3 regions of the Methylobacterium sp. WL7 genome follow, and region 2 is predicted to be linked to each of the others. Evidence: predicted binding sites of a transcription regulator. Region 2 holds the regulator's gene; each other region holds the start of a gene.

Region 1 (4,148 bases), on a different contig from region 2:
CGAGTACGAAGGCGAAGCCATCTACGACAATGAGGCCGTGAAGGACCTATTCAGCCATATCGAGTCGTTGGCCAGTGCCGCGCCTCCCGGCACCTTCGACGCCCTGCCGCCAGTTAACGATCCAGAGAATGCGGAAGAAAGCAGGGACGTTCCCGACGTTATTACTAATCTCTCGGTGCAGACCGTCGCCGCTCGGCTCGGCGCCAAGTCTGCAAGAGATGTCGCGCTCGCCGCTGCCGCCCACCTTTAACTGTGCCAAGGTCGAAAAAGTTTTACCCGCAAGGAGCTGCTCGCCGATATGCACAAGCCAATGGATATTACAATCAAGCAATGAGTGGAAATTTAAGTGTGATCTTGCAGAGGCTCGTCGCTGGGAAAATATTAATGACCATGACGGGCGATCAGATATCCCTTTCCGCGAGCGAACTGGTACAGTTGAGGGCCAAACTTGCTCAGTCCTGACGATCTCAAGCTTGTCCTTCAGCGCGACGGCCTATCCCGAGCCGACAAGGTCCTCCTCGTCATCGCGAGCTTGGGCCAACCAGTGAAGAACCCCGCCATCGTTGCGCAGGCACAGGAAGCCGGCTGTAACATGAAGACGTGGAACATCGCCGACGTGCTGACAAAGGCGAGGGATACAACTCTCAGGTTGCCCGGCGGCTATGAGGTGTCTGAGAAGGGCCATGCGCGTCTCGAAGAACTCGGCGTCAGCAAGCTCCCTACCGCCGCCGCAAAAGTCGCCCAGGATCTGCGCAAGCACTTGGCCTCGATTAAGGACGACACGACCCGCGCTTTCGTGGCCGAGGCCATCCAGTGCCACGAGGCGGCCCTTTACCGGTCGGCCATCGTCATGTCGTGGCTCGCCGCCGTTGGCGTGATGCACAACGAAGTGGTGACCAACCATCTGGCCGCTTTCAACACCGAGGCGAAGAAGGTCGATGGAAAGTGGAAGATCGCGGTGACCACGGACGATCTCGGGCGCATGAAGGAAAATGATTTCCTCGACCGCATCGCAGCCGTCGGGATGGTCGGGAAGAACGTAAAGGCGCAACTCGCGGCTGGCCTAAATCTGCGGAACGGATGTGGTCACCCGAACAGTCTGAAGGTCGGCGCTAACGCGGTAGCCGCCCACATTGAGATGCTTCTGCTCAACGTGTTCGATAAGTTCGCCACATGACGCGATTTCTATTTTCTGCTCTGCTCGCAACGGTTTTCGCAACCTCAGAGGAGACCATCCCTTACGTCGAAGTACGTTAGCCTAGCGAGAGTCATCCAGACTCAAGCGTGCGCCCGAAGCGCACATCACAAAACGTCCGCACCGGATCGAAATTGAATGCTCGAACGTCCACGGAGATCAAGGCCGCCCTCAGAACACAGCGCGCCACGAACCGCCTGCTGATAGGAGAGATCTCTCTTCTCGCCCCAAACGCTCCGGTCGCATCCCGCCCCGAACACCCTCGACGCCGTTCGCGATTTGGTCCAGGGAAGCGGAATGCAGAATGGCCCGCACGCGCAGCCCGCCGGGGACGGCGCTCAGACCTCCATCGCCGCCCGCGCCATGGGCGCCCTCCGGCGGGACGCCGCCAGCTATCTCGAAGGGCTCAACCCCGAGCAGCGCCGCGCCGTCGAGGCGACGGAGGGTCCGGTGCTGGTGCTGGCCGGGGCCGGCACCGGCAAGACCCGGGTGCTGACCACCCGGATCGCCCACCTGATCGCCACCGGCCGCGCCCGCCCGTTCGACATCCTGTCGGTGACCTTCACCAACAAGGCCGCCCGGGAGATGAAGCTCCGGATCGGCGCGCTGATCGGCCCGGCCGGCGAGGGCATGCCCTGGCTCGGCACCTTCCACGCCATCGGCACCAAGATCCTGCGCCGGCATGCCGAGCTGGTCGGGCTGAAATCGGACTTCACGATCCTCGGCACCGACGACCAGCTGCGCCTGATGAAGCAGGTGATCGCCGACCAGAACATCGACGAGAAGCGCTGGCCGGCCCGTGCGCTCGCCCACACCATCGACGGCTGGAAGAACCGCGGCCTCTCGCCCGAGCAGGTGCCGCCGGGCGAGGCCGCGTCCTTCGCGTTCGGCAAGGGCGGCGCGCTCTACACCGCCTACCAGGCCCGGCTCGCGACGCTGAACGCCGTCGATTTCGGCGATCTTTTGCTCCTGTGCCTCAAGCTCTGGCGCGAGAACCCGGACATCCTCGCCAATTACCAGGACCGGTTCCGCTACATCCTGGTGGACGAGTACCAAGACACCAACGTTGCCCAGTACCTGTGGCTGCGGCTGCTCGCGCAATCACGAAAAAACATCGCGTGCGTGGGCGACGACGACCAGTCGATCTACGGCTGGCGGGGCGCCGAGGTCGACAACATCCTGCGGTTCGAGCACGACTTTCCGGGCGCCGTGGTGGTGCGGCTGGAGCGCAACTACCGCTCCACCGGGCACATCCTGGCCGCCGCCTCGGGGCTGATCGCCAAGAACGAGAGCCGGCTCGGCAAGACCCTGCGCACCGAGGACGAGCCGGGCGAGCGCGTCACCGTGACCGGCGCCTGGGATTCCGAGGAGGAGGCGCGCCAGCTCGCCGAATCGATCGAATCCCTGCAGTCCAAGCAGCACCCCCTGTCGGAGATCGCCGTGCTGGTGCGGATCTCGGCGCAGATGCGCGAGATCGAGGACCGGTTCGTCCAGCTCGGGCTGCCCTACCGGGTGGTCGGCGGCCCGCGCTTCTACGAGCGGGCCGAGATCCGCGACGCGCTGGCCTACCTGCGCGTCACCATGAACGTCAGCGACGACCTCGCCTTCGAGCGGATCGTGAACACGCCCAAGCGCGGTCTCGGCGACGCGACCCTGCAGCAGCTCCACACCTTCGGCCGGGCCAACCGCCTGCCGCTGCGGATCGCCGCCCAGCGCCTGTGCGAGACCGACGAGCTCAAGCCCCGGGTCCGGGCCACCCTGCGGGCGCTCACCGAGAGTTTTTCGCGGTGGGCCCGGCTGGTGGAGACCCAGCCGCACAGCGAGGTCGCCCAGACCATCCTGGAGGAATCCGGCTACACCGAGATGTGGCAGAAGGACCGCTCCGCCGACGCCGCCGGCCGCCTGGAGAACCTGAAGGAATTCGTCCGCTCCATGGAAGAATTCCCCGACATGGCGGCCTTCCTGGAGCACGTCTCCCTGGTGATGGAAGCCTCCGAGGCCGAGGGCGCCGAGCGGGTGTCGCTCATGACGCTCCACGCCGCCAAGGGCCTGGAATTCGACACCGTGTTCCTGCCCGGCTGGGAGGACGGCCTGTTCCCCAACCAGCGGGCGCTCGACGAGAGCGGCCGGGCCGGCCTCGAAGAAGAGCGCCGCCTCGCCCATGTCGGCCTCACCCGGGCGCGCAAGCGCGCGAAGCTGTCGTTTGCGGTCAACCGGCGGATCCACGGCCTGTGGTCCTCCACCATCCCGTCCCGGTTCATCGACGAGTTGCCGGAATCGGCGGTCGACGTGGTCGAGGCGCCCGCACATTTCTCGGCCGGCGCCTCGCGGTTCGACCGCAACCCGACGCCGTTCGGATCGAGCTACGGCACGCCCGGCTGGCAGCGCGCCCAGGCCAACACCGCGGCCGGCGCCGGGAACCGGTCCGGCTTCGGCAGCGCGCCCGGCGGACGGTCCGGCGGCCCGCGCCAGATCGAGGGCGAATTGATCGCCAAGTCGAGCGGTACGCCGTCCGCGTTCCAGGACGGCCAGCGGGTCTTCCACATGAAGTTCGGCCCCGGGACCATCGCGGGCGTGGACGGCAACAAGCTCACCGTCGACTTCGACAAGGCCGGCCGGAAGATGGTCCTCGACAGCTTCATCCAGGCTGGAACGAGCTAGTCCCGCCGGCCGAGCCCGGACGTTCGGCTCGGCCGGCTTCACCCGTGCTGGCCTGCACATTCCCGCATCGCAGCCCGGATCCTTCTCGGCGGCAGGAGACGTCGCAGCGCGGCAGACGCGCGCTCTCCCTCCCCTCCTCTGCGGGCTTTCTCATTCACACATCGGCTTGCGAAAGCCGCGACGCGCCCCCTCTCCCGTGCGGGAGAGGGTTGGGGTGAGGGATGCGACCTCTCCGGAAAGACCTGATCCCTCACCCGGCTCTCTGCGAGAGCAGACCTCTCCCGCACGGGAG
Region 2 (4,148 bases):
CGCTTCACCCGGGTCGCGGCCGGATCCGGATCGATCCGCACCTCGCTGAGATTGCAGCCGGTGTACTCGCGCAGGGCGTTCGAGACGACCAGCATCCGGCGCACCTGCCGGTTGTCGTAGACCTCGTAGGGCTCCTTGCAGCCGATGGTCACCACCTGCGGGGTGAGCGCCACGTAGTTGCGCGAGATATACGAGAACCCGGTGGTGCAGCCGGCCAGCGCCAGGCCGACGGCCCCGACACCGATGGGCAGAAGAGCCGCGCGTCGCATCCTCGTCATTCCAAGCCCAATTCCAGCCCAGTCTCGAAGCCGCCGGGACGATCCGCCTGTCCCGCCCTCCGGGGCAAGCATCAAGGCGCATTGAAACGGCCCCGCTTGCCCAGTCAATTCGTTTGTCGCCCGAGACCCCGTTCCGGGCGTCGGCGACCGGTCATCGCCCCACTCGCCGGTGGATGGCACGCGTGACAGGTTCTGTTGCTGTGCCAGGGCCGCTGAACGATCCGACCGGGCGGCGGCATCAGCCTTCGAAGACGTCCCCGACCAGCCGGCGTACGAAGTGGAACGCCTCCGTCGCCCCCGCGGCGACGCGTTGCTCGCCGCCCTCCCCGAGTTCGACCCGGTCGAGGGCGGCCGTGAAGTGCCGCCAATGCAACCCGCGTCCCTCGGGATGTCCGGCGAGATGGCGGGCGCCGCGGGTTTCCGACAGGCCGAGCGCCCTGGCTTCCTTGAGGAGGATGGCCGCGCCGAGATTCGAGCCTTCGGCGACGTAGAGCCAGCCCAATCCCTGCGCCGGATCGATCGTCCCGGGTCGGTCCTCGGACGCGCCGTCAGGGATGGTCGCTCCGACATCGCGCAGATCCTGCTGGATCAGGGGCAGTCGCCGCCTGCCGTCGAGATCGGGCAGGACATGTGCGAACGCGCCATCGCGATAGACCCGATCGACGACCGCATGGAAGCGGTACTGGATCTGAAGGAACAACGCGTAGCGCTCGAGGCTCGCGAACGGCTTTGCCGCCATGATGCGCCGGTCGAGCTGATCATGGGCTGCCGCGGTCGCCGTTCTCAGGCGCTTCACGCGGCTGCCGGTCTCGGCGATGTCGGATGATGCGGCGTCCATGCGATCTATGTCTGTCGTTCGGGCAAGGTGCCAGGGGCCGGGACGAGCGGCCCGCCGCGCCGCCCCGACCCTCCCGGCCTCCGGACCATTCCGGCGATTCAGATCACCGAGGCTGACCCGGGATCGTGCCGATCCGGCTCGGCCGGTTCTGCCATGGCGGCGCGGACGCGTCATGGCACATAACGGCCGCATCCGCACACAGCCGATCGATCAAGCTTGGCCGATCACGCTTGCGGAACACTTGCGGAACGTTTAACGTGTTCGTGATTTGTTTCCGCGACCGCATCTATGCGGTCCCCCAAGCCGCGAGTCCCCCGTCGATGCTCACGCGCAAGCAGCTGGACCTCCTGCGTTTCATCCAGAGCCGCATGCAGGAATGTGGCGTCCCGCCCTCGTTCGACGAGATGAAGGACGCCCTCGATCTGAAGTCCAAATCGGGCATCCACCGGCTGATCACGGCCCTGGAGGAGCGCGGCTTCCTGCGGCGCCTTCCGAACCGGGCGCGTGCCATCGAAGTGATCCGCATCCCCGAGAGCCTGTCCCAGCCGGCCGCACCGCCCGCGGAACCCCGCCGCTTCACTCCGAGCGTGGTCGAGGGCGGGAAGTCCAAGCTGCCGGCGCAGCCCGCGACCGCCCGGATGATCGACGACGGCGGCCGTTCCATCTCGATCCCCGTGATGGGCCGGATCGCGGCGGGTACGCCGGTCTCGGCGATCCAGAACCAGAGCCACGCCATCACCATGTCGCCGGACTTCCTGGCCGGCGGCGAGCATTACGCCCTTGAGGTCCGCGGCGATTCGATGGTCGATGCCGGCATCCTCGACGGCGACCTCGTGGTGATCCGCAAGCAGGACACGGCCAATACCGGCGACATCATCGTGGCGCTGATCGACGACGAGGAGGCGACGCTGAAGCGCCTGCGCCGCCGGGGTTCCTCGATCGCCCTCGAAGCCGCCAACCCGGCCTACGAGACCCGCGTTCTCGGGCCCGACCGGGTCCAGATCCAGGGCCGCCTCGTCAGCCTCGTCCGCCGCTACTGAAGCGGTTCGGCCGGCGCGTCGCCCGGCGCGGCCTCGGGACCGGGTGCGTCGGCCTCTGCCGGGAGCGGCTCACCGGGCGTCGGCGTTTCCGGCCGTGGGACAAGAGGCGAGGGCCGTAAAGCCGGCGACGGCCGCCAAGGCACGGCGCGCCCCGTGTCATGGGTATAGCGTGCCGTGAAGCCGTCCCGGTCGGCCCGGAGTGCGACGGCGCCTCGGGCGGCGAGAACCCGGCGGTCGATCACCAGCGGGCCCGTGCAGGTGGGCGGCGCGGCGAGCCGCGAGATCAGCACGGCCGCCCTGGCGCAATCCTCCGGGAAGGCGCGCCGGTCGCGGACCAGGGCGACTGCGCGGCCGTCCGGCAGGCGCGCGGTGCAGCCGAGCCTGTCGCACCGTCCGACGGCCGACCCAACCTGGATCACTGCCTTGGCCGATCGCCCGTCGCCATCCGCCTTCAGCCACTGCTCCATCACGAAAGCCGAAGGATTGCCGAGGGCCGACAGGACTCCGTCCGGCCCACGCACGGCCGCGCCACCGCCCTGCCGGTCGACGTACAGGTCGAAGCGCTCCGGAACGGCGGCGAGGCCGAGCCCGAGCAGGGCGGGCGGCAGGGCCAGCCAGCGCAGCCGCGACACCGGCAGCGTCGCCAGCAGCAGCCCGGCGGCCAGCATCGCCAGCGCGCCGGTGCCGAAGGCCGGCACAACCAGGACGGCCCGATCGAAGCCGGCGATCCACTCGGAGATCGCCAACATCCCGCCCACCGCCTGTCCCATCAGCCACCAGATCGGCCGGTCCAGGGCGAAGGGACAGGCCAGGACCCCGATCACCGCCGCCGGCATCACGACCAGGGACACCAGCGGCAAGGTCAGGGCGTTGCCGATCAGCCCGAACGGCTGAACCGTCTGGAAATGGTAGGTGGCGAACGGCGCCGTCGCGACCTGCGCCACCAGGGTCGTCGCGAGGGTGCCGATCACGGCCGAGAGTCCCCTGCCGACGAGCCGCTCGATCCGCCCCGCCCCGGGTCGCCGGAACAGGCGCCCGTCGATCAGCCGCGCACAGGCGATCAGCCCGGCCACCGCCCCGAACGACATCTGGAAGCTCGGTCCAAGCAGGCCCTCGGGTTCCCGCGCCAGGGCTATCAGGGCGGCCAGCGCGAGGTTGCGCATGGACAGTGCCGGCCGGTCGACCAGGATCGCGCCGAGCATGATCAGCGTCATGATCAGGGAGCGCTCGGCCGCGATGTCCCATCCCGAGAACGCGCAATAGGCGGTGACGCCCAGCATCGCGAAGCCGGCGGCGATCTTCTTGATCGGCCAGACCAGCGCGCAATACGGCATCAGCGCCAGGACGGCCCGCACCAGCCAGAACACCACGCCGGCGGCCAGCACCATGTGGAGACCCGAGATGGAAACGACGTGATAGATGCCTGCCGCCCGGAGCGCGTCATTGGCGGCCGGTCCGATCAGGCCGCGCTTGCCCGTGACCAGGGCCGCCGCCACGGCCCCCGCCTGCCCGCCCTCGGCCTGCGCGATCCGGCGCGTCAGCGCGTTGCGGGCCTCATCGAGCAAGGCCGCCAAGCGCAGGCGCAGAGGCGGCGGTGTGGGCGGCTCTCGAACCGTGATCGCACCGATCAGCGAGCCGACCGCGCCGAGTCCCTGAAAGTAGGCATCTCGCGCGAAGTCGTAGCCGCCCGGTCGTGCCGCCTCGGGCGGCGGCAGCAATCTTGCCGTGGCGGCGATGAAATCCCCGGGCCGCAGGGATGGCGCCTTTCGGAACGAGACCCGCACCCGAACCGGCTTCACTGCGGGTTCGAGCCCGGCGAAGCTCTCGACCCTGATCACCAGCCGGGCGCCGACCTCGCGCTCGTCCAGCGCCTCGATCATCCCGGTCAGCGGTCCGATTGTGGTGCGGGTGAGGATCGGCGCCGCGACCTGCGAGACCCGCCAGGTCGCCGCCGCGAAACCGAGGAAGCCGGCCGCCAGCGCCAGGCAGAGG
Region 3 (4,148 bases), on a different contig from region 2:
CCGGCGGTACCGGCTTCACCGGGCGCGACGTGACCCCGGAGGCCCTGGAGCCGCTGTTCGAGAAGCGGATGGAGGGTTTTTCCGCGGTGTTCCACCGCATCTCGTACGACAAGATCGGCACCTCGACCCTGCAATCCCGGGCCACCGCCGGAGTCGCGCAGGCGACCTACCTGTTCGTGCTGCCGGGCTCGCCCGGGGCCTGCCGGGACGCCTGGGACGGCATCCTGGCGCAGCAGCTCGACTATCGGCACCGCCCCTGCAACTTCGTCGAGATCATGCCGCGGCTCGACGAGCACCTGCGGCGGGGTGCCAGCATCACGGCGTGACCGCGTTGCCTTCCTTGCGGCGCAGGACCGAATGCCTGCGGCCGTAGAAGAAATACACGACCAGCCCGATCGCCATCCAGATCACCAGGCGCAGCCAGGTATCGAGGGGCAGGCCGGCCATCAGCAGCAGGCAGAACAGGATTCCGAGGATCGGCACCACCGGCACGGCGGGAACCCGGAACGGCCGCTTCATGTGCCGGTCGGTCCGCCGCAGGTAGATCACCGAGCCGCAGACCAGGATGAAGGCGGCCAGCGTTCCGATGCTCACCATCTCGCCCAGGATGTTGATCGGCACCAGTGCCGCCACGAGGGCGACCACGGTCCCGATCAGCGCCTGGCTGCGATACGGGGTCTGATAGGTCGGGTGGACGTGGGCGAACAGCTTCGGCAGCAACCCGTCATTGGCCATCGTGAAGAAGATCCGGCTCTGGCCGTAGAGCAGCACCAGGATCACCGTGGTCAGGCCGGTGAGCGCCCCGAGCTTGATCAGCAGGGCGAACCAGCCGATGCCGATCACGTCGACGCCCTTGGCGATCGGGTCGGGGACGTTCAGCTCCTTGTAGGGCACCAGCCCGGTGAGGACCGCGGCCACCAGCACGTACAGGATCGTGCAGACGATCAGCGAGCCGAGGATGCCGATCGGCATGTCCTTCTGTGGCTTGCGCGCCTCCTGGGCGGCTGTGGACACCGCGTCGAAGCCGATGAAGGCGAAGAACACCACGCCCGCGCCGCGCAGGATGCCGCTGTAGCCGTACTCCCCGAAGGTACCCTCGTTGGGCGGGATCAGCGGGCTCCAGTGGGCGGTATCGACATGGCCCCAGCCGAGCGCGATGAAGGCCACCACCACGGTGAGCTTCACGGCCACCATGATGTTGTTGAACCGCGCCGATTCCTTGGTGCCGCGCATCAGCAGGATCGTAACCAGGGCCACGATCACCACCGCCGGCAGGTTGAACAGGGCGGTGCCGCCGCCGTCGATCGCCGTGCCCGGCGCATGTGCAAACCGGGCCGGGATCACGAGGCCGACGTCCTTCAGGAGGCTCGTGACGTAGCCCGACCAGCCCACCGCCACCGTGGCCGCGCCCATGGCGTATTCGAGGATCAAGTCCCAGCCGATCAGCCAGGCGAAGAACTCGCCGAGCGTGGCGTAGGTGTAGGTGTAGCTCGATCCCGCCACCGGGATCAGCGCGGCCATCTCGGAGTAGCAGAGGCCGACGAACGCGCAGGCGATGCCGCCGAGCACGAAGGACAGCATGATGCCCGGCCCGGCATATTGGGCCGCCGCCGTGCCGGTGAGCACGAAGATGCCGGCGCCGATGATCGCGCCGATGCCCATCGCGGTGATCGACAGGGCGCCGAGCGACTTCGAGAGCTGCTGCTCGCCCTCGCCGCTCTCCAGGATGTCGTCGACGGACTTCCGCCCCATCAGGCCCGAGGAGTCCATCGTCGCATCCCTCCCGGCGGCGCGCAGGGAATTGGCGCGCCAGCAACGACTTATTCAGCAAGTTTCCTGCCGTCACGCCAGGAATTTTCGGACACTTTCAGTCAATAACGACAAGACGAGCTGCGACATTCTGTCGATCAGGGCCTGTCGATCCGGGCGATGAGCGGCCGGACCTTGAGCCGGGGTGCGAACGCCGCGCCGGCCCGCAGCGCCTCACGCCGCACCACGTCGCCGGCCCGGGCCTGCCGCGCGCCCAGGATCCCCTCGATCCGGCCGACGGCGCGGCCGGCCCAGCCCGAGGCGGGGCGGTGGAGGCGGCCGAGGCCGGTTTCCGGCCGGGCGGTGCCGATGAAGCGGTCGAGGGTGCGGATCCAGCCTTCGGCCGGAACATCCCCGGCTTCCAGGCACAGCACCCAATCCCGTCGCGCCTGCGCGGCCCCGGCCCCATAGGGATCTTTGCCCCGGTGGAGCACCAGGGCCGCCCCGGTGGCGTCCGCGATGGCGGCCGCCGCGTCGCTGTCCCGGCCGGTCACGATCACGGCGTCGCCGACCAGACCGCCGGCCACGCCCGACACCAGCACGCTGAGCGTGTCGGCGAGGCGGTCGATCGCGTCCGGATCGGCCGGGTCGGCCAGGTAGGTCACCGCGGAGAGCATCTGCGCGCCCATAGACGATTCTGCGCGGCGGTAAACCGGGCCGCGGCGTCTCGCCCGGGCTCGCCGGCGTTTGCCTGAAATTGAGGCGCCGGAGGCGCTGTGTTCGCGCTATGTTCCACGTGAAACACGAGGCGCCTGGCATGGCTAAGATTCCCAAAGGCTCGACACCCGTCGCCCCTGTGCGTCTGGGATCGAGCACGTTGCCTCCGGAGGCCCGACGCGGCCGGGGTGCCACGGCGAACCCGACGAGCCGCTACGAGGCGGCCAGCCGCGAGGTCTTCCAGGATCCCGATTGGGAACCCGATATACCCGCCACCCTGCGCACGCAGGTGACGCTGGAGCGGGCCGCGCGGATCATCGCCCGCAATACCTCGCCCGATATCCCGTTCGACCGCTCGGTGAACCCGTATCGCGGCTGCGAGCACGGCTGCATCTACTGTTACGCGCGCCCGACGCATGCCTGGCTTGGGCTTTCGCCCGGCCTCGATTTCGAATCCCGGATCTTCGCCAAGCCCGATGCCGCCAAGCTGCTCGCGCGCGAGATCGCCGCGCCGGGCTACCAGCCGGAGACGATCGCGCTGGGGACCGCCACCGATCCCTACCAGCCGGTGGAGCGGGAGTACCGGATCACCCGAGCGGTGCTGGAGGTGCTTCAGGCCGCGCGTCACCCCGTCGGCATCACCACCAAGTCCGACCTCGTCCTGCGCGACCTCGACATCCTGGCCGAGATGGCCGCGGACAACCTCGTGCTCGTGGCGGTTTCGCTGCCGACGCTGGACCCGCGCCTCGCCCGCCTGCTCGACCCGCGGGCGCCGCGGCCGGAGAAGCGGCTGGCCGCGATGCGGCGCCTGTCCGAGGCCGGCGTGCCCGTGATGGTCAACGTCTCGCCGATCATCCCGGGCCTGACCGACCACGAGATCGAGGCGATCCTGGCCCAAGCCCGCGACCACGGCGCCAGCCGCATCGGCCATGCCCTGCTGCGCCTGCCGGGGGAGGTCGCCGACCTCGTCGCCGACTGGTTCTCCGAGCACTATCCCGAGCGCCGCGCCCGGGCCTTCGCGTTGCTGGCGCAGGCCCGGGGCGGACGCGAGAACGATTCCCGCTTCGGCCACCGCTTCCGCGGCGAGGGGGCCTATGCCGAGATGATCGGCCGGCGGGTCCGCCTCGCGGGCGGGCGGCTCGGCTTCGCGTTCGGGCGCATGGCGCTGAACACGGCGGCGTTCCGCAAGCCCGGGGCGCAGCTCGCCCTGTTCTGAAGCGCGGCGGCGCGTCACAGCCGCAATGGCTCCACCGACGCAGGCCGCACGAACCGGAGCCTTCGCTCATGACAGCGGCCCGCCGCCGGAAGCAGATGTCAGCGCGCCGGAGTCGGTCGAAAGTCCAGCCGTTATCGGGGCTTGATCGAGATATATTCTGCGGACATCACGAACAAAGATCCTAGTCATCACAGCATAACTGATAAAAATCGTCATAAAAGCGAGTTGCAAACGTCATCGTTCGGATCCACAGAGGTTACGCCGACGTAAGATCTTTAGATTTGTTCCAAATCGGGATCAAAAATCGATCGGTGCCGCATCAACACCGTGACGGAACCGACGCCGATGTCTCGTGGGCAACCCCTTATGTTTGCCGGATTCGAGCTCACGACACTCACGATCGGCAAGATCCTGTGCGCGACGCTGTTCTCGATGAGCGCCATGCTGATCGCCTCGGAGGTGTCCA

The links. The regulator LexA, encoded in region 2, represses DNA repair genes until DNA is damaged. The targets are predictions, from matches to a motif close to TGTTCNNNNTGTGTTCNG.
Region 1: FV233_RS21845 (UvrD-helicase domain-containing protein) is a predicted target of LexA. The motif match lies at 1,465-1,482, and genes of this name have one in related genera.
Region 3: FV233_RS14785 (PA0069 family radical SAM protein) is a predicted target of LexA. The motif match lies at 2,527-2,544, and genes of this name have one in related genera.

What each region holds. Positions count from the first base shown of each region.
Region 1 is NZ_VRVG01000107.1:4,300-8,447, forward strand. It holds gene FV233_RS21835 (hypothetical protein) at 1-250, shown strand, start outside; gene FV233_RS21840 (hypothetical protein) at 449-1,177, shown strand; gene FV233_RS21845 (UvrD-helicase domain-containing protein) at 1,493-3,856, shown strand.
Region 2 is NZ_VRVG01000168.1:412-4,559, reverse strand. It holds gene FV233_RS26375 (hypothetical protein) at 1-269, opposite strand, end outside; gene FV233_RS26370 (biliverdin-producing heme oxygenase) at 517-1,116, opposite strand; gene lexA (transcriptional repressor LexA) at 1,437-2,156, shown strand; gene FV233_RS26360 (ComEC/Rec2 family competence protein) at 2,150-4,148, opposite strand, start outside.
Region 3 is NZ_VRVG01000051.1:10,184-14,331, reverse strand. It holds gene moaB (molybdenum cofactor biosynthesis protein B) at 1-326, shown strand, start outside; gene FV233_RS14795 (amino acid permease) at 316-1,770, opposite strand; gene FV233_RS14790 (hypothetical protein) at 1,908-2,438, opposite strand; gene FV233_RS14785 (PA0069 family radical SAM protein) at 2,567-3,682, shown strand; gene FV233_RS14780 (HAMP domain-containing methyl-accepting chemotaxis protein) at 4,049-4,148, shown strand, end outside.